DNA from 4 places in the Arthrobacter sp. A5 genome. Region 2 is predicted to be linked to each of the others. Evidence: riboswitches for the same ligand, from Rfam matches in the RefSeq annotation. Region 2 holds a riboswitch; each other region holds the start of a gene.
What was found. A riboswitch is a leader RNA that binds a small molecule or an ion and turns the genes downstream of it on or off. The one in region 2 is predicted to bind thiamine pyrophosphate.

Region 1: it holds a riboswitch for thiamine pyrophosphate, as region 2 does, so the genes downstream of both, ACLLJI_RS16375 (3-oxoacyl-ACP reductase) here and ACLLJI_RS07050 (3-oxoacyl-ACP reductase) in region 2, are expected to answer to the same signal.
Region 3: it holds a riboswitch for thiamine pyrophosphate, as region 2 does, so the genes downstream of both, ACLLJI_RS12685 (IS110 family transposase) here and ACLLJI_RS07050 (3-oxoacyl-ACP reductase) in region 2, are expected to answer to the same signal.
Region 4: it holds a riboswitch for thiamine pyrophosphate, as region 2 does, so the genes downstream of both, ACLLJI_RS19340 (ECF transporter S component) here and ACLLJI_RS07050 (3-oxoacyl-ACP reductase) in region 2, are expected to answer to the same signal.

What each region holds. Positions count from the first base shown of each region.
Region 1 covers NZ_CP180316.1:3,462,377-3,469,706, reverse strand. Annotated here, with positions in the region: gene ACLLJI_RS16385 (MarR family winged helix-turn-helix transcriptional regulator) at 1-64, shown strand, start outside; gene ACLLJI_RS16380 (DUF6855 family protein) at 211-630, shown strand; TPP riboswitch at 1,412-1,515, shown strand; gene ACLLJI_RS16375 (3-oxoacyl-ACP reductase) at 1,572-2,336, shown strand; gene ACLLJI_RS16370 (LLM class flavin-dependent oxidoreductase) at 2,348-3,700, shown strand; gene ACLLJI_RS16365 (GNAT family N-acetyltransferase) at 4,150-4,623, opposite strand; gene ACLLJI_RS16360 (ArsR/SmtB family transcription factor) at 4,659-5,009, opposite strand; gene arsB (ACR3 family arsenite efflux transporter) at 5,109-6,227, shown strand; gene ACLLJI_RS16350 (arsenate reductase ArsC) at 6,240-6,689, shown strand; gene ACLLJI_RS16345 (NAD(P)-binding protein) at 6,686-7,330, shown strand, end outside.
Region 2 covers NZ_CP180316.1:1,549,749-1,557,078, forward strand. Annotated here, with positions in the region: gene ACLLJI_RS07020 (cation diffusion facilitator family transporter) at 1-42, opposite strand, end outside; gene ACLLJI_RS07025 (ArsR/SmtB family transcription factor) at 39-365, opposite strand; gene ACLLJI_RS07030 (ABC transporter permease) at 434-1,036, shown strand; gene ACLLJI_RS07035 (ATP-binding cassette domain-containing protein) at 1,029-1,433, shown strand; gene ACLLJI_RS07040 (hypothetical protein) at 1,387-1,755, shown strand; gene ACLLJI_RS07045 (LLM class flavin-dependent oxidoreductase) at 1,787-3,103, opposite strand; gene ACLLJI_RS07050 (3-oxoacyl-ACP reductase) at 3,115-3,879, opposite strand; TPP riboswitch at 3,936-4,039, opposite strand; partial or broken gene thiD (bifunctional hydroxymethylpyrimidine kinase/phosphomethylpyrimidine kinase) at 4,350-5,173, opposite strand; gene ACLLJI_RS07060 (HRDC domain-containing protein) at 5,693-7,036, opposite strand; gene ACLLJI_RS07065 (DUF3000 domain-containing protein) at 7,221-7,330, opposite strand, start outside.
Region 3 covers NZ_CP180316.1:2,669,088-2,676,417, forward strand. Annotated here, with positions in the region: gene trmD (tRNA (guanosine(37)-N1)-methyltransferase TrmD) at 1-233, opposite strand, end outside; gene rimM (ribosome maturation factor RimM) at 234-851, opposite strand; gene ACLLJI_RS12660 (RNA-binding protein) at 1,018-1,260, opposite strand; gene rpsP (30S ribosomal protein S16) at 1,266-1,673, opposite strand; gene ACLLJI_RS12670 (hypothetical protein) at 1,862-2,299, opposite strand; gene ACLLJI_RS12675 (VOC family protein) at 2,346-3,236, opposite strand; gene ACLLJI_RS12680 (GNAT family N-acetyltransferase) at 3,520-4,035, opposite strand; TPP riboswitch at 4,085-4,194, shown strand; gene ACLLJI_RS12685 (IS110 family transposase) at 4,585-5,814, shown strand; gene thiC (phosphomethylpyrimidine synthase ThiC) at 5,840-7,330, shown strand, end outside.
Region 4 covers NZ_CP180316.1:4,075,296-4,082,625, reverse strand. Annotated here, with positions in the region: partial or broken gene ACLLJI_RS19385 (Na+/H+ antiporter subunit A) at 1-2,070, shown strand, start outside; gene ACLLJI_RS19380 (hypothetical protein) at 2,359-2,595, shown strand; partial or broken gene ACLLJI_RS19375 (proton-conducting transporter transmembrane domain-containing protein) at 2,592-3,165, shown strand; partial or broken gene ACLLJI_RS19370 (Na+/H+ antiporter subunit E) at 3,167-3,418, opposite strand; partial or broken gene ACLLJI_RS19365 (Na+/H+ antiporter subunit D) at 3,415-3,780, opposite strand; gene ACLLJI_RS19360 (hypothetical protein) at 3,749-3,877, shown strand; gene ACLLJI_RS19355 (monovalent cation/H+ antiporter complex subunit F) at 3,883-4,143, shown strand; gene mnhG (monovalent cation/H(+) antiporter subunit G) at 4,146-4,598, shown strand; gene ACLLJI_RS19345 (DUF4235 domain-containing protein) at 4,595-4,855, opposite strand; TPP riboswitch at 5,068-5,188, shown strand; gene ACLLJI_RS19340 (ECF transporter S component) at 5,241-5,921, shown strand; gene ACLLJI_RS19335 (ABC transporter ATP-binding protein) at 5,925-7,330, shown strand, end outside.

The sequences.
Region 1 (7,330 bases), 1.9 Mb from region 2:
CTACCGGGAGCTGCGCCGCTCACTGTCCGAGATAGCTTCCCTGACCACGGGCAACGGCAGATGAAACGTGTCCACAGGCTTCAGCGTACTTGCCTGAAAGAAAGGGACTCCTTGACGGGGGCCTGCGGCCGGCGGCCTCCAGTTCGTACCCAGAACATGGGCACTCGCGTAGGATGACGGCAGGGTTCGACGACGAGGACAAGGATGCCCATGGCAACGGTTAATTGGGGAGCAGCCGGCACCAGGGAAAACCCGTGGACACTGAAGACTCCGCCGGGGACGTCTGAGTACACGATGTACCGCGACGAAGGTCCCGACCCGCAAGAGCTGGTCTGCACCGTGGGCAAGACGGTGTTGAAGTACCAGCTGCGGATTGTTGGCGAGCTGCACGCCATGCTCCGCGACCGTGGCGACTGGGTGGAACTCGGCAGCGCGGACGAACAGAAATCCGCCAAGGACGGCACGGTGGAGTCCTGGGGTCGGGCCATTACGAATCCCGTGGGTGGTTGGTATGGGCTCAAAAAGGGATATCGCGGCAGGGTCGGCATGTACCTACCTCCGCTTCTGGAAGCGCTGGGTCTTGCAGAGCTCGAACACAACCCGCGGAACAACCGCATGCGGGCGATCTAGCGCGGCACTGCTGCGAGGTCAGTGACCAGGCCGTCCTGATGGATCGGGTGTCGGGGCAGCGGGACTTGACCGTGATGTGTCAGTCAGGTCTCGATGACGAAGCCACTCTCAGACCGGCCGTCGCGCCCCCGGTAAAAAGACGTTGCTAGTGATCTGTGCGGGAATCGCGTGTTAATGGACCGAAACGGCTCTGCGGATGCTTCGCGCGTCGCGGTCCAGGCAAGCTCCCAGCAGGAGCTGAAGGCTCGTGCTGTCGACTACGGACGCCCTGAGAAGCCGGCCGCCTTCGGTGCGCCCCCGGTGACTACCGAAGTGTGCGATTCCTTGCCCATGGTCCCTTCGGTTACGGGGTTACTGGGCCTGAATTCAGGCTGAGGCACGCGCAGTGATTGTCATGGTGCCTGATTGCATCGACGGCCACCCCACGTTTACCCCACGGCAATGTCGCGGTCTGCGAGGAATCCAGGAATACCTCTACACGCAGTACATCGGCATCCCCGACCCCCACGCGGATCAGCACGCAGGCTAGCCGGCGGCGGCAGGTTTGCACTGTTGGGCCGCTAACCCCTGTATGTTGATGCGGTTATTGGAGGTGTCTGTTTTGGTGGTTTGCAGGGCCGGCCGGTCCACGGGGGTACCGGTGCCCGCGGTACGGGAGGTCCGGTGGTCGCGCCGCGGTGTCCGGGACGGGAGCCGTTTGGGAAGCGGTTCGGGCAGGGCACGGCGGCCGCACGGCCAGGTGCGGGCGCTGGTTTGGCCGCGGGATGGGTATATACTCGCTCCCAGTGACACGGGGTGCCGGGCGGCTTTATTGGCCCGGCTGAGATGACACCCGTTGAACCTGATCTAGTTGACACTAGCGAAGGGATGTCCTGCAACGGTTCGCACGGTCCTGGCGTCCGGATCGCATCCTTTCGCCTTATCCGAAGGTGAAGAAACTGATGGAACTGGCAGAACAAATTGTTCTTGTGACCGGCGGCGGGCGGGGCCTGGGCAGCAGTATTGTGCAGGCGTTCGCGGGCCGGGGGGCGCGGGTGGTCATCAATTACCGCCGCAGTGCCGAAGCCGCCGGGGAACTGGCCGCCGGTTATGGCCCCGAGCGCGCTGTTGCTCTGCAGGCTGACGTCACCGACGCCGGTCAGGTGTCGGTTTTGCTGGAGCAGGCCAGGTCCCATTTCGGTTCCGCCGTCACCACTGTGGTCAATAATGCGCTGGCCGATTTCTCGTTTAACGGGGATGCCCGCTCCGGTGCCGGGGATATTTCATGGGCGGAGTTCGAGGCACAGTTCGCCGGCAGTGTCCGGGGTGCTTTGACCACGACCCAGCAGGCTTTGGAGGGGATGCGCGGCCACGGGTTTGGGCGCATCATCAACGTTGGGACCAATCTGTTCCAGAACCCGGTGGTCCCGTACCACGACTACACCGCGGCCAAGGCCGCCCTGCTGTCCTTGACGCGCACCATGGCCAAGGATCTGGGGCAGCACAATATTGCCGTGAACATGGTCTCCGGCGGCCTGCTGCGCACCACTGATGCCAGCGCCGCAACCCCGGAGGAGGTCTTTGACTACATTGCCGCTTCGACCCCCCTGGGTAAGGTCACCACCCCGGCCGAGTTCGCCGATGCCATCTTGTTTTTCGCCTCGCCTTGGGCGCGGTCGGTTACCGGGCAGAACCTGGTGGTCGACGGCGGACTGGTCATGGACTAGGCGCCCTGGCGATGAACGGGAATCGGCAACTGCATTTGAACGCTTTCCTGCTGGGAGCCGGCCACCACGGTGCTGCGTGGCGGCGGCGCGGATCGCCGCTGGAGCAGCTCGGAGAGATCGGCTATTATGAGCGGCTCGCACAAAGCGCCGAACGCGGCTTGTTCGATGCCGTGTTTTTCGCCGACGGGCAGTCCGCCGGTGACGTCGGCGCCGGGCCGAGATGGTTTCTGGAACCGTTGACCGCGCTGGCGGCCATGGCCCGGGCAACGGAAAACATCGGGCTTATCAGCACCGTCTCGGCGACCTTTTATTCCCCTTTTCATGCTGCCCGGATGCTCGCCTCCCTGGATCACATCAGTGCCGGGCGGATCGGGGCGAACGTGGTCACGTCGATGTTCGATGCTGAAGCCCGCAATCACGGGCTGGAAGCGATGCCCGGCCACGCGCAGCGCTACGGCCGCGCTGCGGAGTTCATTGAGGTAGCGCTGGGGTTGTGGGACTCTTGGGCTGATGATGCGCTGGTTCGGGACAGGGCCGGGTTCTATGCCGATCCGGCCCTGGTCCGGCCGTTGCATCATGAGGGGGACCACTTCCGGGTGGAGGGGCCCTTGAATGTGCCCCGGGGCCCGCAGGGACGCCCCGTGCTGTTCCAGGCCGGTGCTTCCGGGGCCGGCCGGGATCTTGCCGCCCGGTACGCGGAAGGGATTTACGCCGTGGCCTACGATCTTCCCAGCGCCCAGGCCTACTATGCGGATATGAAACAGCGGATCGCTGCTGCCGGGCGTAATCCGCAGAAGGTAGCGATCATGCCCGGATTGGTGACGTATGTGGGCTCCACCGCGGCCGAAGCCCGGGCCAAACAGGACCGGACGGATGCGCTGCTGCCCACCGGAGAATCCCTGACACAGCTGGGCACGTTCGTGCAGCAGGACTGTACCGGCTGGGAGCTGGACGCCCCCGTGCCGTCCCTGCCACCGGCGGCAGAATTTACTGGGCCGCAGGGCCGTTATGCCACCATATTGCGCATTATTGAAACCGAACGTCCCACCGTGCGGCAGTTGCTGGGGCGCCTGGCCGCAGGAGGGGGCCACTGCACCATGGTCGGCACGCCGGAGCAGATCGCTGACCAGATGGAGCTCTGGTTCCGCTCCGGAGGCGCTGACGGGTTCAACCTGATGCCCCCGCTGCTGCCCGATTCCCTGGACGAGTTCGTCGATGACGTCATCCCCGTCCTCCAGCGCCGGGGACTCTTCCGCACCCGCTACACCGCCTCGACGCTGCGCGGTCATCTGGGGCTGGACCGCCCGGCTGCTGGCGCCCCACCGAACGAAGATGACCGGTCCAGCCGACTTACTGCTTCCTGAATTGTGGCAGCGGTGACGTACTTGCGTTGCCTGAACAAAACGGATTCCTTGAGGGGGGCCTGCGGCCGGCGGCCACCTGTTTGTACCCAGAGCATGGGCACGCGCGTAGGATGACGGCCGGGTTCGACGACGAGGTCAAGGATGCCCAAGGGAAACCATGAAGTGGGGAGAAGCCGGAACCTGGGAAAACCCTTGGACGCTGAAGACTCCGCCGGGGGACTAGCGCGGCGCTGCTGCATCGGCTTACGGGACGCGGGTGCTATCGGTAATTGGGCGCCGGGAACCAGGGCCAAGGGACGGTATGCGACGACCCGATACGAGCTTGTTCACGCGCACGTCGAGTTATTGAGTCAGTTTCGTAGTTGATTTCGGTTATGCGGTCAGAGGCTCGTGGTCGCGGGCTTGGTGGTCAGAGGCCAGCCTTACTGATCGAAGGTCAGCCGTGGCTGTTAGAGGCGGAGCTCGTAGAGGATGGTGTCACGCCATTGTCCGGCCCAAGGTCCGTGGGCCATCAGGGCGATGCGTTCACGTCGGCCGACTTCACGGAATCCTGCCTTGCGATGCAGGGCGCGGCTGGCGGTGTTCTCCGGGAAGATCGCGGATTGGATGGTCCAGTATCCGTTCGCACGGGCACTGTTGATGAGTTCGCTGAGCAAAATGCGGCCGATGCCACGGCCTGCCTGCTCTGGATCAACGTAAATGGAGTGTTCAACGACGCCGCGGTAGGCACCTCGGGCAGAGGTTGGTGATGCCGCTGCCCAGCCAATGATGGCACCGCCGTCAGTTGCAGTGAGGCAAAGCTCGGGTATGCGCGATGACAGGAACTCCGACTTTGTCGGCACGAGTGCTTCGAAGGTGGCGTTGCCGCTGGCGATCCCCTGGCCGTAGATGCGCCGGACTGCTTCCCAGTCGCCATCAGCCATGCGGCGCACCTGGATGCCGGGGCGACGATTTATGGTCAAAGCTGCGTGATCAGCGAGGCGGCCCGTTCGAGGGCACCGGGCACCAAGGAATAGTACGCCCACGTGCCGCGTTTCTCGCGCTCCAACAATCCGGCGTCGACCAGGATCTTGAGATGATGGGAGACGGTGGGTTGGCCCAAATCGAGGGGTTCGGTGAGGTCGCACACGCAGGCTTTGCCGCCGTCGCCTGCTTTGACGATCGAGAGCAGCCGCAACCTGTTCGGGTCGGAGAGCGCCTTGAGGATCCGTGCCGCATCGTGCGCTTGGGCGGCATTGAGGACCGGGAGCCCGCCCGGTTCGCAGCAGGGCTGATCATCCCCGGTCTCGGTCGCTACTGTAGTGTGCATATCTTTATTATGGGCCATATATTGACAGTTGTCGATATATGGGGCAATACTTTCTGTATCGACAACCATCAATCTTACGTCGATCTGACTAGGAGCCCTGTGAGTATTCAGACCACCGCCCCTTCACCAGCCGCAGAGGCCGCCGGTTTGGGCAAACTCTCCACCGTGGATCGGTTTCTACCGGTGTGGATCATTGCGGCTATGGCAGTCGGGCTGCTGCTGGGTAAATTCATTCCTGGCCTGAACACCGCGCTGGACGCGCTGAAGATCGGCTCCGTTTCGCTGCCGATCGCTGTGGGTCTACTGGTGATGATGTACCCGGTGCTGGCGAAGGTACGCTACAACGAGACCGGCCGCGTATTGGCGGACCGCAGGCTCATGATCACCTCGCTGGTGCTGAACTGGCTGCTGGCGCCGGCGTTCATGTTTGCCTTGGCCTGGATCTTCGTTCCCGATCTGCCCGAGTACCGGACCGGGCTGATCATTGTGGGCCTGGCCCGTTGCATTGCCATGGTGATGATCTGGAACGATCTGGCGTGCGGGGACCGGGAAGCTGCAGCCGTGTTGGTCTTCATTAATTCCGTTTTTCAGGTTCTCGCCTTCGGCGCCTTGGGCTGGTTCTACCTTCAGGTCGTGCCTGGCTGGCTGGGCCTGCCGGTCACCAGCGCTGACTTCTCGTTCGGGTCGATTACCATCTCCGTTTTGGTGTTTCTGGGACTTCCGCTGCTGGCGGGTTTCCTGACGCGCACTGTGGGGGAAAGGGCAAAGGGGCGCGACTGGTATGAGGGGACGTTCCTGCCAAGGCTGGGACCGTGGGCCCTATTCGGCTTGTTGTTCACCATCACACTGCTTTTCGCCCTGCAAGGGCAGACCATCACGTCCCAGCCGTTCGACGTCGTCCGCGTCGCCGTGCCGCTGCTGGTCTACTTTGTGGTGGTGTTTGGTGCCGGCATGGGCATCGGCCGTGCGCTGGGTCTTGGCTACGCCAAGACCACAACCCTGGCGTTCACCGCGGCCGGCAACAACTTTGAACTCGCCATCGCCGTCGCGATCGGCACCTTCGGTGTCACCTCCGGCCAGGCTCTGGCAGGAGTCGTCGGACCCCTGATTGAGGTGCCGGTCCTTATTGCCCTGGTCTACGTCGCCCTGTGGGCGCGAACACGGTTCTTTACCCACCAGCCACGGTCAGCCTGGCCAACGTCCCGCGATTTTCGTTAGGAGCCTGAAGTCATGAGTGCCACCGGTACCACCAAAAAGCCGTCCGTCCTGTTCGTTTGCGTGCACAACGCCGGACGTTCACAAATGGCTGCCGCCTACCTCGCCGCGCTCTCCGGCGGAGCCATCGAGGTTCATTCGGCCGGCTCCGAACCCGCCGCGTCGGTCAACCCTGCCGCCGTGGCCGCGATGGCGGAGGACGGCATCGACATGTCGGCCGAGATTCCCAAGGTCCTCAGCGCCGACGCCGTCCGGGAGTCAGACGTCGTCATCACCATGGGATGCGGGGATACCTGCCCGATCTTTCCCGGCAAACGCTACGAGGACTGGGAACTGGAAGACCCCGCTGGGCACGGCGTGGATGCTGTCCGCCCCATCCGAGACGACATCAAGTCCCGTGTTCGGGCGCTCATCAGCCAACTGCTCCCGGTTCCTGAATCTCCAACGGGAAAACCAAAACCATGACGACACAGCCACATGGCCTGCCTGTTGCCATCATCGGGGCCGGCCCGGTGGGCCTGGCCGCGGCAGCAAACCTGATCGAACGCGGCCTGACCCCCATCATTTTCGAAGCGGGTGAGGACGTCGGGGCGGCCATTCTGAACTGGGGACACATTCGCTTGTTCTCATCGTGGCAGCACAATATTGACCCGGCCTCCCGGCGGCTGCTCGAACCCGCCGGGTGGGCCGAGCCCCGGCGTAGCTCCCTGCCGTACGGGATCGAGCTCGTCGAAGGGTATTTGAAACCCTTGGCCGCCATCCCGGCCATCGCGTCCGCCTTGCACGCATCCGCCAAGGTCATTGCTGTCAGCCGCGTAGGCATGGACAAGACCCAATCCCAGGGCCGCGGCGGGAGGCCTTTTCTGGTCCGGGTTGAGGTGGCTGACGGAACCGTGACGGACCATCAGGTGCGCGCCGTGATTGACGCCTCCGGCACCTGGGCCCAGCCCAACCCGCTCGGACAGGCCGGTCTGGGTGCCCCTGGCGAGGCCCAGGCCGTTGAACGCGGCGTGATTACCGGGCCACTGCCCGATGTGACGGGGACAGACCGTGCCCGTTTCGCCGGCCGGCACGTTTTAGTCATCGGGGCTGGACACTCGGCAGCC
Region 2 (7,330 bases):
CCGGTTCAGGACCCTGCGTCGGTCAACGGTGAGGACACTCATACGGCGCATTCCTCGATCGGGCAGGAACAGATCGGGTCGACCGTCAGGATCACCGCAAGCAGATCCTCGAGCGCGTGGGCGAGCTTCGTATCGGAGAGTTCGTAGCGGACCCGCCGCCCGACAGGTTCCGCGACCACGAGCCCGCAGTCCCGCAGACAGGCCAGGTGGTTCGAGAGTATCTGTCTGCTCACTCCGATCGAATTGGCGAGGTCCGCCGGAAAAGCGCCGCCGTCCTTGAGCACCATTAGGATCGAGGACCTGGTCGGATCAGCCAGAGCCTTGCCGAAACGGGCCAGGACTGCCGTGGACGAAAGGGTCTCCATGAAACCCAATAGTACAGAGAATCATGTATTCATAAAATCCTGTACGCTGCTGCGGTTTCGACAACACGGTGCCGACGCTGCAGGAAACCTTTCTCGGTTTCGCCGTCTCCCTGACCCTGGCGTGGGCCCTTGCCGTCGCCATCGACTTCTCACCGTGGCTTCGCCGAGCCCTGATGCCCCTGCTGGTGGCATCCCAGACCATACCCATCATCGCCATTGCCCCGCTGATGATCATCTGGTTCGGCTTCGGTCTGATGCCAAAGATCATGGTCATCGCCTTGGTCACGTTCTTTCCGGTGACCGTCGGCCTGATCGACGGCTTCAACCTCACCGATCGTGACGTGGGCAATCTGCTGCGCAGCATGGGCGCCAACCGGTGGAAGCAATTCGTCTATGTACGCCTTCCATCGGCTCTTCCTTCCTTCTTCACAGCCCTGCGGATCGGCATTGCCTACGCTGTTACGGGCGCCATTTTCGCCGAGTACATTGGCGCCCGGGAAGGGTTGGGTATCTACATGGTCACGATGAAAAACTCGTTCCGCACCGACGTCGTACTGGCAGCAGTCGCAGTCACCGCTTTCCTTAGTGTGGGCCTGTTCCTGCTGACCTACGCCGCCGAGCGGCTGATCATCCCCTGGCACTCCAAGGAACGCAGGAACCGCCATGTCTGAAACCACCGCTGCCGCACCCAGGGTCGAAGTACGTGCAATTACCAAATCCTTCGAGCTGGGCCACGGACAATCCCGTCCCGTCATCAACAAAGTCGATTTCTCCGCACAACAAGGAGAATTCCTTGCCATCATCGGTCCCAGCGGATGCGGAAAGAGCACCCTGTTCAACATCATGGCCGGCCTGGAAAAACCCCGCGACGGCGAAATCCTCATCGACGGGCGCCCCGTCACCGGGGAACGTGAACACTTCGCCTACATGCCGCAAAAAGACCTCCTCTTTCCTTGGCGCACTATCCTCCAGAACACCGCCCTGGGCCTGGAAGTCCGCGGCGGAAGAGCTCTCCGGAGGAATGCGGCAAAGGGCCGCACTGCTGCGCACGGTGGTCCAGGACCGTGACGTCCTATTACTGGATGAGCCCTTCGGTGCCCTCGATTCCCTCACCCGCACCGACATGCAGGCGTGGCTTCAAGATGTCTGGTCCCACAACTCCTGGACCGCGGTCCTGATCACCCACGACATCCGTGAAGCGATCTACCTGGCCGACCGGGTCGTCGTACTCAGCCCCCGGCCCGCCTCCGTGCGCCTAAACCTCCCCATCGACCTGCCCAGACCACGTCAGCTGTCGATGATGGCTTCGGCCCGGTTCGCCCACTACGAACTCCAACTCCTCGAAACCCTTCACCGCCCCGGCAACCCTGTCCCGGACGGTATTGGATGATCGGAACCGCCGCCATGCCGTGGTGGCTCTCTTACGGTGGGGCGCCAGCAGCCGGGCGGTCCAGCCCCAGATGACCGCGCAGCGTCGAGGCGGTGTAGCGGGTGCGGAAGAGTCCCCGGCGCTGGAGGACGGGGATGACGTCATCGACGAACTCGTCCAGGGAATCGGGCAGCAGCGGGGGCATCAGGTTGAACCCGTCAGCGCCCCCGGAGCGGAACCAGAGCTCCATCTGGTCAGCGATCTGCTCCGGCGTGCCGACCATGGTGCAGTGGCCCCCTCCTGCGGCCAGGCGCCCCAGCAACTGCCGCACGGTGGGACGTTCGGTTTCAATAATGCGCAATATGGTGGCATAACGGCCCTGCGGCCCAGTAAATTCTGCCGCCGGTGGCAGGGACGGCACGGGGGCGTCCAGCTCCCAGCCGGTACAGTCCTGCTGCACGAACGTGCCCAGCTGTGTCAGGGATTCTCCGGTGGGCAGCAGCGCATCCGTCCGGTCCTGTTTGGCCCGGGCTTCGGCCGCGGTGGAGCCCACATACGTCACCAATCCGGGCATGATCGCTACCTTCTGCGGATTACGCCCGGCAGCAGCGATCCGCTGTTTCATATCCGCATAGTAGGCCTGGGCGCTGGGAAGATCGTAGGCCACGGCGTAAATCCCTTCCGCGTACCGGGCGGCAAGATCCCGGCCGGCCCCGGAAGCACCGGCCTGGAACAGCACGGGGCGTCCCTGCGGGCCCCGGGGCACATTCAAGGGCCCCTCCACCCGGAAGTGGTCCCCCTCATGATGCAACGGCCGGACCAGGGCCGGATCGGCATAGAACCCGGCCCTGTCCCGAACCAGCGCATCATCAGCCCAAGAGTCCCACAACCCCAGCGCTACCTCAATGAACTCCGCAGCGCGGCCGTAGCGCTGCGCGTGGCCGGGCATCGCTTCCAGCCCGTGATTGCGGGCTTCAGCATCGAACATCGACGTGACCACGTTCGCCCCGATCCGCCCGGCACTGATGTGATCCAGGGAGGCGAGCATCCGGGCAGCATGAAAAGGGGAATAAAAGGTCGCCGAGACGGTGCTGATAAGCCCGATGTTTTCCGTTGCCCGGGCCATGGCCGCCAGCGCGGTCAACGGTTCCAGAAACCATCTCGGCCCGGCGCCGACGTCACCGGCGGACTGCCCGTCGGCGAAAAACACGGCATCGAACAAGCCGCGTTCGGCGCTTTGTGCGAGCCGCTCATAATAGCCGATCTCTCCGAGCTGCTCCAGCGGCGATCCGCGCCGCCGCCACGCAGCACCGTGGTGGCCGGCTCCCAGCAGGAAAGCGTTCAAATGCAGTTGCCGATTCCCGTTCATCGCCAGGGCGCCTAGTCCATGACCAGTCCGCCGTCGACCACCAGGTTCTGCCCGGTAACCGACCGCGCCCAAGGCGAGGCGAAAAACAAGATGGCATCGGCGAACTCGGCCGGGGTGGTGACCTTACCCAGGGGGGTCGAAGCGGCAATGTAGTCAAAGACCTCCTCCGGGGTTGCGGCGCTGGCATCAGTGGTGCGCAGCAGGCCGCCGGAGACCATGTTCACGGCAATATTGTGCTGCCCCAGATCCTTGGCCATGGTGCGCGTCAAGGACAGCAGGGCGGCCTTGGCCGCGGTGTAGTCGTGGTACGGGACCACCGGGTTCTGGAACAGATTGGTCCCAACGTTGATGATGCGCCCAAACCCGTGGCCGCGCATCCCCTCCAAAGCCTGCTGGGTCGTGGTCAAAGCACCCCGGACACTGCCGGCGAACTGTGCCTCGAACTCCGCCCATGAAATATCCCCGGCACCGGAGCGGGCATCCCCGTTAAACGAGAAATCGGCCAGCGCATTATTGACCACAGTGGTGACGGCGGAACCGAAATGGGACCTGGCCTGCTCCAGCAAAACCGACACCTGACCGGCGTCGGTGACGTCAGCCTGCAGAGCAACAGCGCGCTCGGGGCCATAACCGGCGGCCAGTTCCCCGGCGGCTTCGGCACTGCGGCGGTAATTGATGACCACCCGCGCCCCCCGGCCCGCGAACGCCTGCACAATACTGCTGCCCAGGCCCCGCCCGCCGCCGGTCACAAGAACAATTTGTTCTGCCAGTTCCATCAGTTTCTTCACCTTCGGATAAGGCGAAAGGATGCGATCCGGACGCCAGGACCGTGCGAACCGTTGCAGGACATCCCTTCGCTAGTGTCAACTAGATCAGGTTCAACGGGTGTCATCTCAGCCGGGCCAATAAAGCCGCCCGGCACCCCGTGTCACTGGGAGCGAGTATATACCCAGCCCGCGGCCAAACCAGCGCCCGCACCTGGCCGTGCGGCCGCCGTGCCCTGCCCGAACCGCTTCCCAAACGGCTCCCGTCCCGGACACCGCGGCGCGACCACCGGACCTCCCGTACCGCGGGCACCGGTACCCCCGTGGACCGGCCGGCCCTGCAAACCACCAAAACAGACACCTCCAATAACCGCATCAACATACAGCGCCCCTCAGAGGTGGGTAGCGTCGGAACCGTCAGAGCCCGGTACCCCCGCGGACGGCTCCGGGAGCGGGTGTTCAGCCGGAATGGGCACGGTTGGGTTCCATAACTGGTGAAAATGATGGATCGGACCTGCGCCTGAACCGACATGCAGTTCCCCGGCATGAAGCAGACTGTCCTGCAGCCACGCTTTGGTCACCGTCAAGGCCTCTGTCCAATCACCAAAGCGCGCCTGCAGGGTAGCCATGGCGGAGGACATGGAGCATCCCGTCCCATGCGTATTGGCCGTGTCCACCCGCGGGGTAGTGACCTCATAAACCTCCCGGTTACCGGTCAGCCGTCCGGCAGCATCCACCAGCGCATCCGGGCAGTCCGTACCCTCCAGATGGCCGCCCTTGACGAGGACGATGACGTTTCTGGCCGCAGAAAGCCGGCTCCCCTGCTCAAGAGCCTGCTCCCAGGTACGCGCCGTGGGTTCCCTGAGCAGGACACCGAGTTCTGGCAGATTCGGGGTGACCAGGTCCGCACGGTACAGCAACCGACCCAAAGCCTCCTCAGCTCCTGGATCCAGCAGCCGGTCGCCGCTGGTGGCGATCATCACCGGGTCCAACACCACAACCGGCGCCACGCTACGGCGAAGCCACGAATCAACCTCATCGATGATCCGGCACTGCCAAGCATCCCGATCTTGACGGCGTCGATCGTGACGTCGTCACTGACAGCGTCCAGCTGTTCATGAAGGAAAGGCGCCGGAGGCATATGTACCGAACGGACACCGTGAGTATTCTGGGCGACCAGTACCGTCACGACGGCCATACCGTATCCTCCGTGCGCGGCAATGCTCTTCAAATCTGCCTGGATTCCGGCGCCGGCGGTCGGGTCCGTGCCCGCAATGCTCAGAACACGGGGAACGAATGTCCCCATCGGACCACTCCTTCAAAACAGATTCAGCGACGCACCGTAAATCATCGGCCGCAAGCACTGAGGCATGTTTCTGTACCTCTTCAGCGATTGAACAGCCACCCTCAACCATCCCACGCTGCCGGCCCATGCGCGTTAACGGTGAAACGTCCGGTTGTAGAAGCCACACATATAGTCTCCCATCACAAAACCCCGATAAGCCTGGATGATGCAGCTTCGCGTAACTGTTCATCCCTCAGCTCAACCGGACACTCCGAACGTCGACCGGATCAGGATCCGGTGGCGGGATAGTGCCGCCGACTCGATCCTAAGCACCAGTTTTCCGCCCATTGGATTCCGGGTCAGCGAAGTCAACATAGCCATATGCCACGCTGATCTCCCGTGTATGCCCATGCTGCGTCGGCAGGCGCTGGGCATAGCCCTTCACTACCGAAGCGTCACCAACAGCCAAACCCTTATCGTTGAATCCTGTACCGATCTTCCCCAAGCCCCCAATGGTGCGGTTTCGCTCCAGATGGTCCTTCAGGCTGCCCCGGCCGCGTCGTGGGCGACGCGGCCGGGGACATCCGCCGCGAGGCTGGTGTGCGCAGCCGTTCCCACGCCAGTCTTGATCTTGGGTTCCTTGGGGGGCAACGGAGCCGGGTGCAGGAACGCCTCGGTCAGCACCGGGGCGGTCAGGGAAATCTGCCACGGACGTGCGCCCAGCTCGGAAAGCTGTTCGGAGACCGTTGTCGTGTTGATGAGGGCGGGCGGTCGCCAGCTGGCCCGGCGCAGATAATCAGGCGTCAGCAGATTCTCCACCGGAATATTAAGTTCATCGGAAAGATTCGCCAGCTGCGGACGCACGGTGGCAAGGCGGGCTGCAGCCTCCGGGTCCCGGTCCGCCCAGATGCGTGGGGGTGGAGGAGCGTTTGTCGGAAGCTGCAGCGGCGGTAGATCAGTGAGATCCCGGGCCGTAGCGATCGTTTTCAGCCACCGCGGGGCTTCCTTCTTCGCCGCCCGGCCATGGAACCCGGGAACCGCCAGCAGCTGCGGCACGGTGACGGGCATCGCCTTCGCCGCGGCCACCAGTGCAGAATCGGGGATTAGTCGGCCCGGGGCGACGTCGCGCTTTTGGGCCAGCTGATCACGCTCCTGCCACAGCTCACGGACGGCGGCCAGTTGACGGCGGTCACGAAGCTGATGAACCCCTGACGTGCGGCGCCAGGCCTCCGCCCGGGGCGCCGGAACTCCTGCGGCGAGGATTGCGGCGAATTCCTCCTCCGCGTAGCCGAGCTTTCCGTCGGCTTCGAGCAGTTCGACGAGTTCATCACGGAGCTCGGCCAGGACCTCCACGTCCAGGGCCGCGTAGCGCAGCCACGGTTCGGGCAGCGGCCGGGTTGACCAGTCGGCGGCAGAGTGCTCCTTGGCGAGGCCGAAGCCGAGCAGCTGTTCGATCACCGCGGCCAGGCCCACCCGCGGCAAACCGGCGATCCGGGCCGCCAGTTCGGTGTCAAAGAGTTTGTCCGGCCACATGCCCAGCTCCAACAGACAGGGCAGGTCCTGGCTGGCGGCGTGCAGGATCCATTCCACCCCCCGCAGCGCCTCGTCGACGATCCTCAGGTCGTTCAGCGGTTCCGGGTCGATGAGCCAGGTCCCGGCGCCCTCGCGGCGGATCTGAATCAGGAAGGCCCGCTGGCCGTAGCGGTAGCCGGAGGCCCGTTCGGCATCTACTCCGGCCGGACCAGATCCCGCGGCCAGGGCGGCCGCACAGCGCTGGAGTCCCTCCTGGCTGGAGATCACCAGCGGAACGCCGTCACGGGGGGCGTCCAGCTCAATCACGGCCGGGAGACCGGAGATTTCCTCGCTGAGCTCGCCGGCCGTCATCGTGGCCGCGTCCGCGGGAGAGGCAGCGGAGGAATCAGCCGCCTCCGGAATTGCTTCCCCGGTCTGCGGATTCTTTGCCGCCCGGGGAGTCCTGGCGCTGCGTTTTCTGGTGCGTTTTTCGGTATGAGGGGTGGTCATGATGATCCCAGTCTACTGAAGGCTGGCTCCGTGGCGGTCCGCATGTTCAGTTGCGCCGCTTGGCAGGTAGTGCCGTGACGCCTTCGGGCAGCGGCGGAAGGCCGGCGAAGGTGCAGATCATCTCGGACCAGGCCTGAAGATGGGAGCCGACATCGG
Region 3 (7,330 bases), 1.1 Mb from region 2:
GGAAGGGACCCGGCCACCGATTCGAGGGCCAGGGCCCACGGCTCCGGTTTCATGACCATGCCGGCGCCGCCGCCGTACGGGGTGTCATCGACGGTACGGTGCCGGTCCGTGGTGAAATCCCGCAGGTTGTGCACGCGCAGATCCAGGATGCCGTCCTGGCGGGCCTTCCCGATGAGGCTCAGCTCCAGCGGGGCCAGATACTCAGGGAAGATACTGATGACATCGACGCGCATCTATCCGGCGTCTTTCCCGGCAGCGCCATCTTCCCCGGCAGGTCCATTTTCCCCGGTCGCATCCGCAGTATTGCGCGTATCCGTCACGGCCGCTTCTTCCCCAGGCTCAGCATTCACCGTGAACAGCCCTTCCAGAGGAGTCAGCAGCAGATAGCCGTCGGCAATGTTGACCTCGGGCACGATCTCCGCCACGAACGGCACCAGAATCTCCTCGCCCGCTGCGGTGGTAACGATCAGCAGGTCCTGCACCGGCATGGTGTTCAGTCCGCTGACCTTCCCCACCACCTCGGACCCGACACGAACTTCCAGGCCGACCAGCTCGTGCTCATACCATGCGTCATCGTCGTCGTCGTCGTCCACCTCGTCGGACTCCACGAATAGTTTGCCCCCGCGCAGTTCCTCCGCACGATTACGGGTCATCACTCCGTCGAAGGCGAGCAGTAGAATGTCCTTGTTCCAGCGGGCGCTGACCACTGTCAGCGGACCCAGCGTGGCCGGCTCCACCGTCAGCTCAACCCCGGGAACGAATCGGTTCTCCGGAGCATCCGTGAGCACCTGAACGGTGACCTCACCCTTGATGCCATGCGGCTTGCCGATCCGGGCAACCTGAACCTGCATAAGAACTCCTCTTTGCTGTTTCCGGGGCGCGAATATCCACGCGATCCGCTGATGGCGGCCGAGCCCGGCCGGTGAAAAAAGACTGGCCCCGGCACCATTACGGTGCCGGGGCCAAAATCCTTGACTGTTGCGTTCAGAAAAAACCGTGCTGCTGCGCTGCAGTGAGTCAGCGGCGGCGGTCGGTGTCGACGACGTCGACGCGCACCGGTTCGCCGTTGGCCAGTGCGGCAATAACGGTGCGCAGTGCGCGCGCCGTCCGGCCCTGACGTCCGATCACCCGGCCCAGGTCGTCCTGGTGAACGCGCACCTCGAGGGATTCCCCGCGGCGGTTGTTCTTGACGCTGACCTTGACATCATCTGGACTGTCAACGATCCCCCGGACCAAGTGCTCGAGCGCTTCGGAAAGCATCCTGACTACGCCTCAGTCGTCTCTGCAGCTGCTTCCGGAGCGTCGTCCTTCTTGGCCTTCGTGGTGATGGCCTCCTTGACGATGACCGAGGACTTCTCGGGAGCTACGAAGGGAACCTTGTCGGCCTTGACACGCAAGGTGCCTTCCTGGCCGGGCAGGTTCTTGAACTTCTGCCAATCACCGGTGATCTTCAGGATCGCGGCGACCTGCTCGGACGGCTGGGCGCCAACCCCAAGCCAGTACTGGGCGCGCTCGGAAACTACCTCGATGTACGAGGGGTCCTCGGTCGGGTGGTACTTGCCGATTTCTTCGATCGCACGGCCGTCGCGCTTGGCGCGCGCGTCCATAACAACGATGCGGTAATACGGTGCGCGCATTTTACCAAAGCGCTTAAGGCGAATCTTTACGGCCACTTTTGTGGTCACTCCTGGTTCTGAAGAGGGCAAACCCTATGTCACGCTCCCGTGGGGCGGGCCGATCGTTAGGGTTCTAAGGACAGGATCGGCACACGGAGAGAGGGGCCGCGCGGATCGAGTACCTTCCCATTATGCCAGATCAATCCGACCCGGGACGACAGCGCGGCCGGCCCGCCGGGCGCTGGTTATTCGGACCAGAAGTACAGGCTGATCATCGCGTCCTCGTCAGCCCCGGATGCCAGCTCGGACAGCGCACGCACCACCGGCTCGGTGACGTCCGCCGTCGTCGACATTTCCTCGGTCTGCGCCCAGGCGGCGGCCAGCGCAGTCACATCGTCCTGGTCTTCCAGATCCTTCAGTTCCGCAAAGACCACCGCCACTGCTTCCGGCACGACGAAAAGCGTGTCCAGTTCAATGTCCACCAGTCCCAGCTCGCAGTCGGTCCCCGTCGCATGGACGGCTTTGACGGCCAGTTCGGCTAGGATCTCCACATCCAGGTCCGTCAGATCCGGCACTTCCAGCCGGGACAGCTGCGTTGGCGGGGTCTTGCCCGCGTCCAGGGCATGCGCGTGGGCCACGGCACTGCGGTGGTCAGCTATGAAGAATTCCGAAAGTGTGGACAAGGCTGCGGCCTCCAACGTCGATGGTCTTGCAGCCGCCGTGCCGTACTCAGGCGCCTGCCTCAGTGTCCACAGTAACGCGGATCCGATTGTTCCACGGATCCGCGAAGACCAGTTCGGCGCCGGTGTTGGCCGCGGCGACTCCATGGTGGGCCAGCCGCTCGGCAAGAGCGCCGACGTCGTCCTTCCTGCGCAGCGCAATCAGCACCTCACCGAGTCCGAGCGTGTCCTTGCGCGGCCCGGCACCCCGGCTGTTCCAGACATTCATGGCCATGTGGTGATGATAGCCGCCGGCGGAGACAAACAGGGCCTGACCGTGCCAGCTGGCCGTCTTCTCGAAACCCAGCGTGTCCACGTAGAAGTCGTGCGCGCTCTGCACGTCACCGACCTGCAGGTGGACGTGGCCGACGGCGGCATGCTGCTGCCGCTGACCGGCCAGAACCGCTTCGGTGAGGTGCTCGTCGAGGTACTGCTGCGGGGACAGGGCCAGCGAGTCCATGGCCACCTGCCCGTCCTCCCACTGCCATTGCGTCCGCGGCCTGTCGTAGTACAACTCGATGCCGTTGCCCTCCGGATCGGTGAAGTAAAACGCCTCGCTGACCAGATGGTCGGCGCTGCCGACGAAGGCGTGCGGCTCAAACTGCGCGGCGCTGGCGACCGTGGCCGCCAGAGAGGCCTGGTCCTCGAACAGCAGCGCCGTGTGGAACAGGCCGGCCTCCCCGCGGCGGCCCACCTGCAGCCCCGGCGCCGGGGCGAGATGCACCAGCGCAGTACTTTCCCGTCCCAGGTAAAGACCGCCGTCGGCCTCAGTGACGATATCCAGGCCCAGCGCCTGCTGATAGTAGGCGGACATGACATTCATGTCCCCCACTTTAAGCAGCACGGTGCTCATGGCGAGGTCGGCCGGGAGCAGGTCCTGGGGCGAGGTGGTGGGGGTCATGTCATGCTCCTGACGGTGTCGGTGGGTGATGTGACAGCCTCGGCCGCTGCGGTGATATGCGTTGGATTCGACTGGTGGCCGACGTGCTGTTCGTGGCCCTTATCCAGATCAATTACTTGAAGCTTCAATTTATTCCATGTCGACGAAACTTCAGGTTGAAGCGTCAGTTCATGACGAGGCTTCCGGTGAAGCACCAGGGCCGGCCCGACGCCCGGTGAACCTGCCGGGGCAGCCCGACGCTGCGGTAAAACGCCGGAACCGTCCCGGACGATGAGCGGGTGCTTTACGCCTGGGGGTATTTGCCATCGAGGCTGATCCGCATCACCACACGATCCCCCAGCGCATCCAGGCCGAGCTCGCGTTCGTGATTGCGGCGCCGGAGAAGTTCCGGGCCCGGCGAACTGTCCACGGCGAAGCCGCAGCTGGCATAAAACGGCGCATTAAACGGCACGTCGGCGAAGGTGGTGAGCGTCATCGCGTGGTACCCACACTCCCTGGCCCAAGCGACCGCGGCGTGGATCAGCGCGCGGCCTATCCCGTGTCGGGCGAAGTCCGGCTGTACGGAGAGCTGTTCCAGATGGGCCTGGCCATCGACTTCCTCCAGCCTGACGAAGGCCACCGCAGGTCTGCCGGCGACCATGATGTGCAACGCCGCGGCGAACTCCGCGGCGCCGGCCCCGGACGGCATAGGGCGCGTCAGGCGCTGGCCGGCAATTTCGGTCAGGATGGTATCCGAAGCGGCCTCGATGGCCGGCAGCAGGGAAAATTCGGCCAAGGCGGCCGGACGTAATTCAAGCATGTATTGAGCCTACGACTGGCCACCGACGGTATTCCCCGTGTATGTTCGGTTACGACCACACGGGAGCCCTGTTGCAGGGGCTGAGATCGGGCTGATGCAGTCTGCGACCGTTGAACCTGTCCGGGTAATGCCGGCGAAGGAAGTGAGTACCAGCAATGAGTATTTTGCCGTTCGGCTCAGCCCAGAATCCGTCCACGGAAGACCCGAATGCCCATCCCCTTCCGGTACAGCCAGCAGTGCCAGTGCCAGTGCCGGTGCCAGCGCCGGAATGGTCCAGGCCGTCACAGGCCGCGCCCCGGAATCCCCCGGTACCTTTTTAGTAGCCCCTAATTGAGTAAGAATTGGGTTGCTGGCCTGTTGGTTCCCGGCATGATTTATGCCCCCAGTCTTCAATGATCCGGGGGGTGATGTCACCGGGATCCGATAGGTGTCAGGGGATCGCTAATAGGGACCGGACCAGCGGCAGTTTTTATCGTGGCAGGTCAGCCGTAACGTGGATGCCGACTCTTGTCGCCGCAGGACAGACCAGCGCTGTTTTACAGGTCTCGGATGCGGGAGGTTTTGAGGTTGATTAAGGATTACGAGAGTATCGATGTCTTCAGCGGAGTCGATGTCGGCAAGAGCAATCACCACGCGGTGGCGCTGGATAAATCCGGGAAGAAGCTGCTCGATAAGGCTTTGCCTCAGGACGAAGCGAAGCTGCGGGCGATCATCGACACACTGGCCAAAAACGGCACGCTACTGCTGGTCGTGGACCAGCCCGCCACCATTGGTGCGCTGCCGGTGGCGACGGCCCGGGCCGCCGGAATCCTGGTCGGTTACCTGCCCGGGTTGGCGATGCGCCGGATCGCGGATCTGCACCCCGGCGAGGCTAAAACCGATGCCCGGGACGCGTACATCATCGCCGAGGCAGCCCGGACGATGCCGCACACCCTGCGCTCGATCGAGGTCGCCGATGAGCAGATCGCCGAGCTGTCGATGCTGTGCGGTTTTGATGATGATCTGACCCAGCAGACCACCGCTACATCAAACCGTATCCGCGGGCTTCTGACCCAGATCCACCCGGCCCTCGAACGGGTGATCGGCGCACACCTGGACCACCCGGCAATGGCGGAGATGCTGGTGAAATATCCGACCCCCACCGCACTGAAGACCGCCGGCCAGGCACGGGTGGCCACGTACCTGGCCAAGTTCGCCCCGCGGGCAGGCAAACACTGGGCAGCCGATATCTTTACCGCCCTCGGCGAGCAAACCGTGGTCGTCGCCGGCACCGCCGGAGCCGGCATCGTGCTGCCCCAACTGGCAGGCATGCTCGCCGGTCTGCGTAAAGCCCGTGTCGAAGGCCATACCCGGGTCGAGGCGCTCGTGGAGGCCCACCCTCTTCACCTCGTCCTGAGCTCGATACCGGCGGTCGGGATCAGGACCGAAGCCAGGATCCTCACCGAAGTCGTCGGTAAACACTTCGCCACCGCCGGGCATCTGGCCTCCTATTCCGGACTGGCGCCGGTGACCTGGCGATCAGGGACGTCCATCCGGGGAGACCACCCCTCCAGGAAGGGCAACAAGATCCTCAAGCGCGCTCTCTTCCTGTCCGCGTTCGCCGCCCTCAAGGACCCCACCTCACGGGACTACTACGACCGAAAACGCGCCCAAGGGAAACGCCACAACCAGGCCCTGATCGCCCTGGCCCGGCGCCGCTGCGACATGCTCTTCGCCATGCTCAGAGACATGAGCATCTACGAAGAAAAAAACCCCAAAAGCGGCTTGACAAAAACATAGGGACACCTCCCCGGAACAACAACTGGTGGAGACCCAGTCCCTGAGGTCCCACTCATTGGGGTTCGTCGAGGACGCTTCGTCCGGACTGCGGGTTCCGGTAACCGAAATTGCGCTGGAGGACTCGCCCGGCGGCGTGCCGAATACGCCGTTTCGAATTTACCGGACCGCCGGGCCGGGCAGCGATCCGGTGGTTGGGCTTGAGCCGTTCCGGGCCTCCTGGGTTCAAGCCCGTCAGGATACCGAGACCTATTCCGGGCGCGGACGGACCCTCCTCGACGACGGCAAATCCGCCCAGCGCCGGGGTGCTGCCTCGGCGGAATGGCGCGGAGTTGCGCTCAAGCCGCGGCGCGCCGTCGCCAACAGAACCGTCACGCAGATGCATTATGCCCGCCAGGGCCTCATTACGGATGAAATGCGTTTTGTGGCGCTGCGCGAGAATTGCGATGTGGATCTGGTGCGTGCGGAGGTAGCCGCCGGTCGCGCCATCATCCCCAACAACGTCAACCATCCCGAGTCCGAGCCGATGATCATTGGCAAGGCGTTTCTGGTGAAAATCAATGCCAACATCGGGAACTCCGCCGTGACCAGCTCCATCGCCGAGGAGGTGGATAAGCTGCTGTGGGCTACACAATGGGGTGCCGACACGGTGATGGACCTGTCCACCGGGGATGATATCCACACCACGCGCGAGTGGCTGATCCGCAACTCGCCCGTGCCGATCGGGACGGTGCCGATCTACCAAGCGCTGGAAAAAGTCAACGGCGAGGCCAACGCGCTGACCTGGGATATCTTCCGCGACACGGTAATCGAGCAATGTGAGCAGGGCGTTGACTACATGACAATCCACGCCGGGGTGCTGCTGCGGTACGTACCGCTGACCGCGAACCGGGTCACCGGGATCGTCTCCCGCGGCGGCTCCATCATGGCCGGCTGGTGTTTGTCGCAGCACCGGGAAAATTTTCTGTACACGCACTTTGACGAGCTGTGTGAAATCTTTGCGCGCTACGACGTTGCCTTTTCGCTCGGTGACGGACTGCGTCCGGGTTCGACGGCGGATGCCAACGACGCGGCACAGTTCGCCGAGCTGGATACCCTGGCTGAGCTGACCAAGCGCGCCTGGAAGTATGACGTGCAGGGCATGGTGGAGGGTCCGGGACACATCCCCTTCCATCTGGTGCGCGAAAACGTGGAGCGGCAACAGCGATTGTGCGACGGCGCTCCGTTCTACACTCTTGGTCCGTTGGTCACGGACGTGGCACCCGGCTATGACCACATCACTTCAGCCATCGGTGCGACCGAAATTGCCCGCTATGGAACGGCGATGCTGTGCTACGTAACGCCGAAAGAGCATCTGGGCCTTCCGAACAAGGACGACGTGAAGACCGGCGTGATCACGTACAAGATTGCCGCCCACGCCGCGGACCTGGCCAAGGGTCATCCGGGAGCCCATCTGCGCGATGACGCCTTGTCCAAGGCGCGCTTTGAGTTCCGCTGGCGCGATCAGTTTGCTCTTTCT
Region 4 (7,330 bases), 1.8 Mb from region 2:
TGCGTCAGCATGACTTGAAGCTGATTCTCGCCTACGGGACAGTGAGCCAGCTCGGGTTCCTGACCGTCGTCGTCGGGCTCTGCAACCGCGGCGCGGCCCTGGCCGGACTTGCCCTGCTGCTGGCCCACGGTCTGTTCAAGGCGACCCTGTTCCTGGTGGTGGGGATCATCGACCACCAGACCGGAACGCGCGATATCCGCAGACTTTCCGGCGTGTTCCGCTCCGCACCGCGGCTCGGCGTCGTGGCGGTGATCGGCGCGGCCTCGATGGCCGGATTCCCGCCGCTGGCCGGGTTCGTGGCCAAGGAATCGGTCTACGCGGCGTTCATCGAGCGCGCCCAAGGGAACCCGCTGGGCACCGCGGTGCTGTTCGGGCTCGTCCTGGGTTCCGTGCTGACTTTCGCCTACAGCGCGCGGTTCATTTGGGGCGGCTTCGCGGATAAGCCATCCGCGCTCACGCCAGCTGCGGACAAGGGCCGTGCGGATCAGGGCCGCGCGAACCGGGCACGCGCGGGTTACGGCCGCGCGGATCGGGGGAACGGCACGGCCACCGCGTTCAAACCGGTGTCATGGGGATTCCTGGCCACGCCGGCCATCCTCAGCGGACTCACGATTCTCTACGGCTTATTTCCCGGCGCCGTGGACAGCTGGATTGCCCCGTATGCGCAGCTCTTCCCAGCCGGGACGGACGACGGCGGCACCCACCTGGCACTGTGGCATGGACTCACGCCGGCGCTGGGACTGACCGCCGTGACCGTGGCAGCCGGGCTGCTGCTGTTTGCCGGCCGGATCCACGTGGAGCGGCTGCAGGAGAAGGTCCGTCCCCTGCTGGACGCGGAAAGGGGTTACCGCAGGATCATTCTGGCCCTCGACGCGGTGGCGGTGTGGGTTACCGGCCGCACCCAGCGCCGCTCGCTGTTTTTTATCTGGCGGTGATCCTCTCCACCGCGATCGTGCTCGACGTGGCGGCCCTGCTGGCCGCCGGGCGACCCCTGCCTGACACGCTCTATTTTGTGGATCCCGGGTCCCCGGTGCAGATCATTGCCGCGGTGGGGATCATTTTGGGTGCGCTCGCCGCCGTCCGGGCCAGCAAGCGTTTCCTGGCCGTGCTGATGGTCAGCGTCACCGGCTACGGCATTGCTCTGATTTTTGCCCTGCAGGGTGCGCCGGATCTGGCCCTGACCCAGATCCTGGTGGAGACGATCATTCTGGTGGCCTGTGTGCTGGCCATGCGCAGCCTCCCGGCAAGGCTGCGGGAACGGACGGCCGGTTCGCACCGCTGGATCCGTCTGCTGCTCGGGGCAGCATTCGGCACCACCATGATTTTCGTTGCCCTGACCGCTATGGGCTCCCGCGTCGACAGCCCCGTGTCGTTGGGCTTCCCGAAACTCGCCTACGAGGGTGGCGGCGGCCTGAACATAGTCAACGTCACGCTGGTCGACATCCGCACCTGGGACACCTTCGGGGAGATCTCGGTGCTGGCAATTGCCGCCACCGGTGTCGCGAGCCTGATTTTTGTGCGGGGACGCGGAGACCGGCTGCCGCGCGCGGCAACGGTGAAGACCGGCAGCGTGGGCAGGGTGCGCGGGCCGTCCGGTGGCGTCCGCCCGGACATCCGGAACGGCGCTCGATTATTTTCGAGGTGATCACCCGGCTGCTGTTCCACAGCATCATTATCTTCTCCGTGTACCTGCTGCTGGTCGGCCACAACGGCCCTGGCGGCGGGTTCGCGGGCGGACTTATGGCCGGGCTGGCGCTGGCCATCCGCTATCTGGCCGGCGGCAGGTTCGAACTGGCGGAGGCCTCCCGGGTCAGCGCCGGCTGGATGTTCGGGAGCGGCTTGGGCATCGAGGCCTGCTCCGCGTCGGCACCGCTGCTGTTGGGCAGCCAGGTGTTCCAGAGCGCCATTCTCGAGCTGTACCTCCCGGTCTTCGGCGACATCAAATTCGTCACCTCCACCCTGTTCGACATCGGCGTGTATATGGTCGTGGTCGGACTGGTGATGGACGTCCTGCGCAGCCTGGGGCGGAAATCGACCAGTATGAAGAGGACACCGAGCCCGGCGGCGCCGCGGCCATCGAGGACGAATCGCTGGAGGTGGGCCCGTGAATGCGAACATGACGCTACTGCTGGTGATGGGCGTGCTGTACGCAGCCGGTATCTACCTGCTGTTGGAACGCAGTCTTACCCGGGTGCTGCTCGGGCTGGTGCTGCTGGCCAATGCCACAAACATTCTGCTGCTGTCCACCGGCGGGTACGCCGGCTTGGTGCCGATTTTGGCAAAGGTATTCCGGCGCAGGAATACAACGACTCGCTCCCGCAGGCACTGATTCTGACTTCCATTGTCATTTCCTTCGCGGTGACGTCCTTCCTGCTCGGGCTGATTTACCGGTCCTGGCTGCTGGGCCGGCAGGACGAAATCCAGGACGATGTGGAGGATCCAGGGGTGGCCACGCAGGACAATTTTGACGCCGAAGAAGACTCGGAGATAGCCATGGAAACCACGGAGTTCGGCGACGAGGAAAAGCCTGCCGCCCAAACGCCGGGTGACCACAGGACAGACCCGCGCCCCACCGACGGAGGGAGCCGGAAGTGAACGTCACCGCTTTCGCACCCCTCGCCGTCGTCCTGCCCTTCCTGGGAGCCGCAGCGGCCTTCCTGCTGATCCGCCATCCCCGTGCCCAGCGCACCATGAGCATCTCGGTGCTGGCCTTTACGCTGCTGGTGGAGGTGCTGCTGCTGGCCTCCGTCTGGCAGAGCGGGGCGATGGCGGTTCCGCTGGGCAGCCATCAGCCTTTCCGTGTTGATCTACGCGACCGGGCAGGGCGAGGCCGACGGCGACGAAGAGGGTCCCGTTTCGGTGTTCCATCCGACGTACCTGATTCTGGTGGCGGGCGTCTCCAATGCCTTCCTGTCCGGGGATCTGTTCAATCTCTACGTGGGGTTTGAGATTCTGCTGACCGCCAGCTATGTACTGATGACCCTCGGGGGTACGGGGGAGCGGATCCGGGCCGGCGTGACCTACGTGGTGGTCAGCGTCGTGTCCTCGCTGCTGTTCCTGAGCGCCATCGCGATGATCTACGCCGCCACCGGCACCATCAACATGGCGGACCTGGCCGTCAAGCTGGCGCACCTGGACCCGGGGACGCAGACCCTGATGCACGTCGGTAAAACACCTGGAAGCTCGCGGTCACGATGTCCCGAATAAAAATCAGCGCAAAGACGAACGCCTTAACGACGTTGAAGCGGCCGCTGAGTTCGACGGGAGGAAGGTAGAACAGCCGGGATATGCCCAGTGCGATCAGGGCGCCGAACACCAAATTGCCCACGCTGAAGTCGCGCCACAGCGCACCCCAGATGATCAGCAGCCAGATCAGCAGGGGAAGTTCCTGCCGGAGCGGGACTCTTTTTCGCGTCATTTGCCCGCCGCCGTTCCGCCCAGCACCGCTGCAATGTACGCACCACGGTCCAGCATCTCGCTTGCGGCCGAATTGGTCAGCTGGAACAGCGGACCGGCGAATACGGTCAGGGCAAGCCCCAGACCCACCAGCCCCATCGTCGAGCCGACCATCATTTTCGGCAGCAGCGGAACGGTGCCTTTGCCCTGGAAACGCCCCGACGCGGTGTTGCTGACGTACTTGCTGGTGCGCAGCGCCGTCGTCCCGTCGGGTTTGGTGGCCAGCAGCACGGGATCCGGCAGTTCGGCGTCCTGTGGGGTGCGCCAGAATGCGCGGTTCCAGACGCGTGCCATGGCCAGCAGCGTCAGCAGGCTCGCCAACACCCGTGTGCGCGGCGTGGAAGCGTGGCTGATCCGGGTGATGGGCACTCAAGAGGAGGTGGCCGCCCTGCGGGCCGAAACGGGCAGGGCTAAGCCATGAACGCGATGACGTTGGTGCTCGTGATCGTGACGGTAATTCTGTCCCTGGCGGCCGCGGGCGCCATCTACCGGATGGCAGTTGGGCCGTCCCTGCTGGACCGGGTGCTGGCAGCGGATGTCCTGCTGGCCATCGTGGGGGCGGCGCTGGCCACCGATATGGCGGTGAATCACCACCTGCACAGTCTGGCGCTGCTGGTGGCACTGAGCCTCATCGGTTTCATCGGCTCGGTGACCGTAGCACGCTTCGTCTTGGACCGGAAAGGTTAGGAATGAACGGACCTGCAGCAGCCGTCGATGACATCATCGACGTCCTGAGCATCATCTTCATTCTGGTGGGCGCGCTGATGTCCCTGGCCGCCACCATCGGGCTATTGCGGTTTCCGGACCTGATGAGCCGGATGCATGCGGCCACCAAGCCCCAGGTGCTCGGTCTGCTCCTGCTGCTGGCGGCAGTGGGGCTGCAGCAACGCGACTGGGCGGTACTGCCGGTGCTGCTGGTGGCCTGGATATTCCAGCTGCTGACCGTGCCCGTCTCGGCGCACATGGTCGGACGCGCCGGCTACCGGACCAAGCACCTGCGCCAGGACATGCTCAGCGTCGACGAACTGGACGACGTGGTGGCAGCGGCGCACGCGAGGCGGTCCGTGGGAGGCCGGACCGGACACACACTGACCAGGACACCTACGAAACCGGAAACTGAGGCGCCCGTCCCGGCGGGCTAAACCTCGTTCGGGCTCTTGTTGATCCGGGCGATTGCCTTCTGCGTCCCGCGGCCGGCGATGACCTGGATGATGGCGGCGACGGCGGAGGAGACCAGCGCGAAGGTCAGCGCCGAGCGCAGGCTGTACTCCAGGTTGGTGCCGTCCTTCGGTGGCTTCTTCCCGGTGCTTTTCTGCCACACCAGGTCCACAGTCTTGTTGGCGAGGAACCCCGCACCGATGCTAACTCCGGTCCCCAGCAGTTTCAGCAGGATGTTCATGTGGCCTCCTCGGGGCTTACCGGGTCGGTACCCGGTGGGGATAAAACGTCGCTCACAACGAAAAAGAAAAAATGTGCACATGCCGCCCGGCGTCGGAACCGAAGCCCCAGCCGACCGGCTATCCGACAGCCTAGCGCGAACAGCGGCCGTTGCACGAGACCGATGAGATGCCGCGCACGGGCACGGAGTCCGGTGTAGGCTGGGAGTTGCAATTAACACGACAGGGGAGCGCCGGATCCGTCCAACGGAACCGGGCGCTGAGAGTGCGGACAGCCGCAGACCCTCGAACCTGATCCGGCTAGTACCGGCGAAGGGAGTCGAGTTCTCTTCGGCATGCGGTGCCCTGCAAGCACCCTGCCGCCCCTCCTGAAAAGGAGGAAACGCAATGAGTAAGACACACGCGGGCGGAAACGGCCCCGAATCCACACCGACATCGCCGGACCCCGGATCGACACAGCCATTGGGCAGCGCCACAGGTGCCCGGACCGCCTCAAACTGGCGGGTCGTTGACATCGTCGTCGCCTCCGTCCTGGCCGTCGCCGTCGGCGTCATTTTCTGGCTCTGGTCCGCCGGCTACGCGGGCATTTCCATTATCACTGCGGCCTTTCCGCCGCTGGGCGGGCTCTATGGCGGCGGCTGGCTGATTGCGGGTGTGATCGGCGGGCTGGTGATCCGCAAACCCGGCGCGGCGCTGTACTGCGAAATTATCGCCGCCTTGGTCGAGGCGTTACTTGGCTCACATTTCGGCCTTACCGTGCTGCTGTCGGGCCTGGTGCAGGGTATCGGCGCGGAGCTGGCCTTCGCCGTCTTCCGGTACCGCAAATTCAACCTGCCGATTGCCCTGCTGGCCGGGGCGATGGCCGGTGTGGCCATGGGAATTCTGGATAATCTGGGGTACAACGCGGAATGGGATGTGGCGTGGAAGACCGTTTACCTGGTCTTCGGCGCGGTCTCCGGTGCACTCATCGCCGGGCTGCTCTCCTGGCTTGCGGTCCGCGGACTCGCGAAGACGGGTGCGCTGGCCAATCTGGCGTCCCGGCGGGCCGCGGCGGAGTCTGCGTTCTAGGACATGGCTAGCTACGACAACGGCGGAACCCGGGAGGGCGTTCGGGCCGCCGCGGTTTCCGCGAAAGGTTGGGGCTGGCAGCATTCCGGGCGCGCGGCGCAGGCCGTCCACGATCTGGAACTGGAGATCTCCCCGGGGGAGCGCGTGCTGCTGCTGGGGCCCTCGGGGGCCGGAAAATCCACCCTGCTGCATGCCCTCGCCGGGGTGCTGGGGGCGGATCAGGATGCAGCGGAGTCGGGCCTGCTGACGGTCGACGGCGAAAATCCCGCCGCCCGCCGCGGGCGTGCCGGCCTGATGCAGCAGGATCCGGAAGCGCAGGTGGTGCTCTCGCGGATCGGTGACGATGTGGCGTTCGGTGCGGAAAATCTTGCCGTTCCCCGGGACGAGATCTGGCGCCGGGTCGTCGGCGCACTCGATGCCGTCGGACTGGATTTTCCACTGGACCGTGCCACCTCGGCACTCTCCGGCGGGCAGAAACAGCGCCTTGGTCTGGCCGGTATTCTGGCCATGCAGCCGGGTCTGCTGCTGCTGGACGAACCCACCGCGAACCTTGATCCCGCCGGGGTGCTTGAGGTCCGCGACGCCGTGCTGCGGATGCTGGACCGGACCGGGGCCACGATGGTGGTGGTCGAGCACAGGGTGGCGGTCTGGGTGGATGCGGTGGACCGGATCGTGGTGCTCGCGCCAGGGGACCGGGGCCACGGCGGCGGAGTGCTGATTGACGGTCCGCCCCGCCAGGTGCTGATGCAGGCCCGGCAAATGCTGACCGGCGCGGGAGTCTGGGTGCCCGGCTATGTGCCCGCCACCCGCCCGCGCACCCGTACCGGGGCCGAAATGCTCCGCGGGCCCGCTGCTGGCGCTGCGGTCCAGACATCCTTCGGGTATGTCAGTCCGGCGTCGAGCGGCCCCGGCAGTCTGGCCGGCGGCAGCTCCGGCAGCGGGGATCTACTGCTGCACGCTGGGCAGCTCGCGGTGTCGCGGCAGGCAACGGATAGCCGAAAGCGCGGCCGTGCCGCACGGCACCCGGCCATAGCGGCGTCGTCGGGCGTCGACCTGACGGTGACCGCAGGTTCGGCGCTGAGCATCACGGGGCCAAACGGTGCCGGGAAATCGACGCTCGCCCTCACCTTGGGCGGATTGCTGCCGCCGTTGGACGGAGAGCTGCGCGCCGGCAAAGGACTGCGCCGTGGGGCCGGACCGGAACCCCATCGGTGGAGGGGAGGAGAGCTGATCCAGCGCATCGGCACCGTGTTCCAGGAGCCCGAGCATCAGTTCATCACCGGGCGTGTGCTGGACGAGCTGAATTTCGGACCGAAAATCCTGGGCCGGGGGTCCGATCGGGTGGGGGAGCTGCTGGAACGGCTACGGCTGACGCATCTGACCGAGGCCAACCCGTACACGCTCTCCGG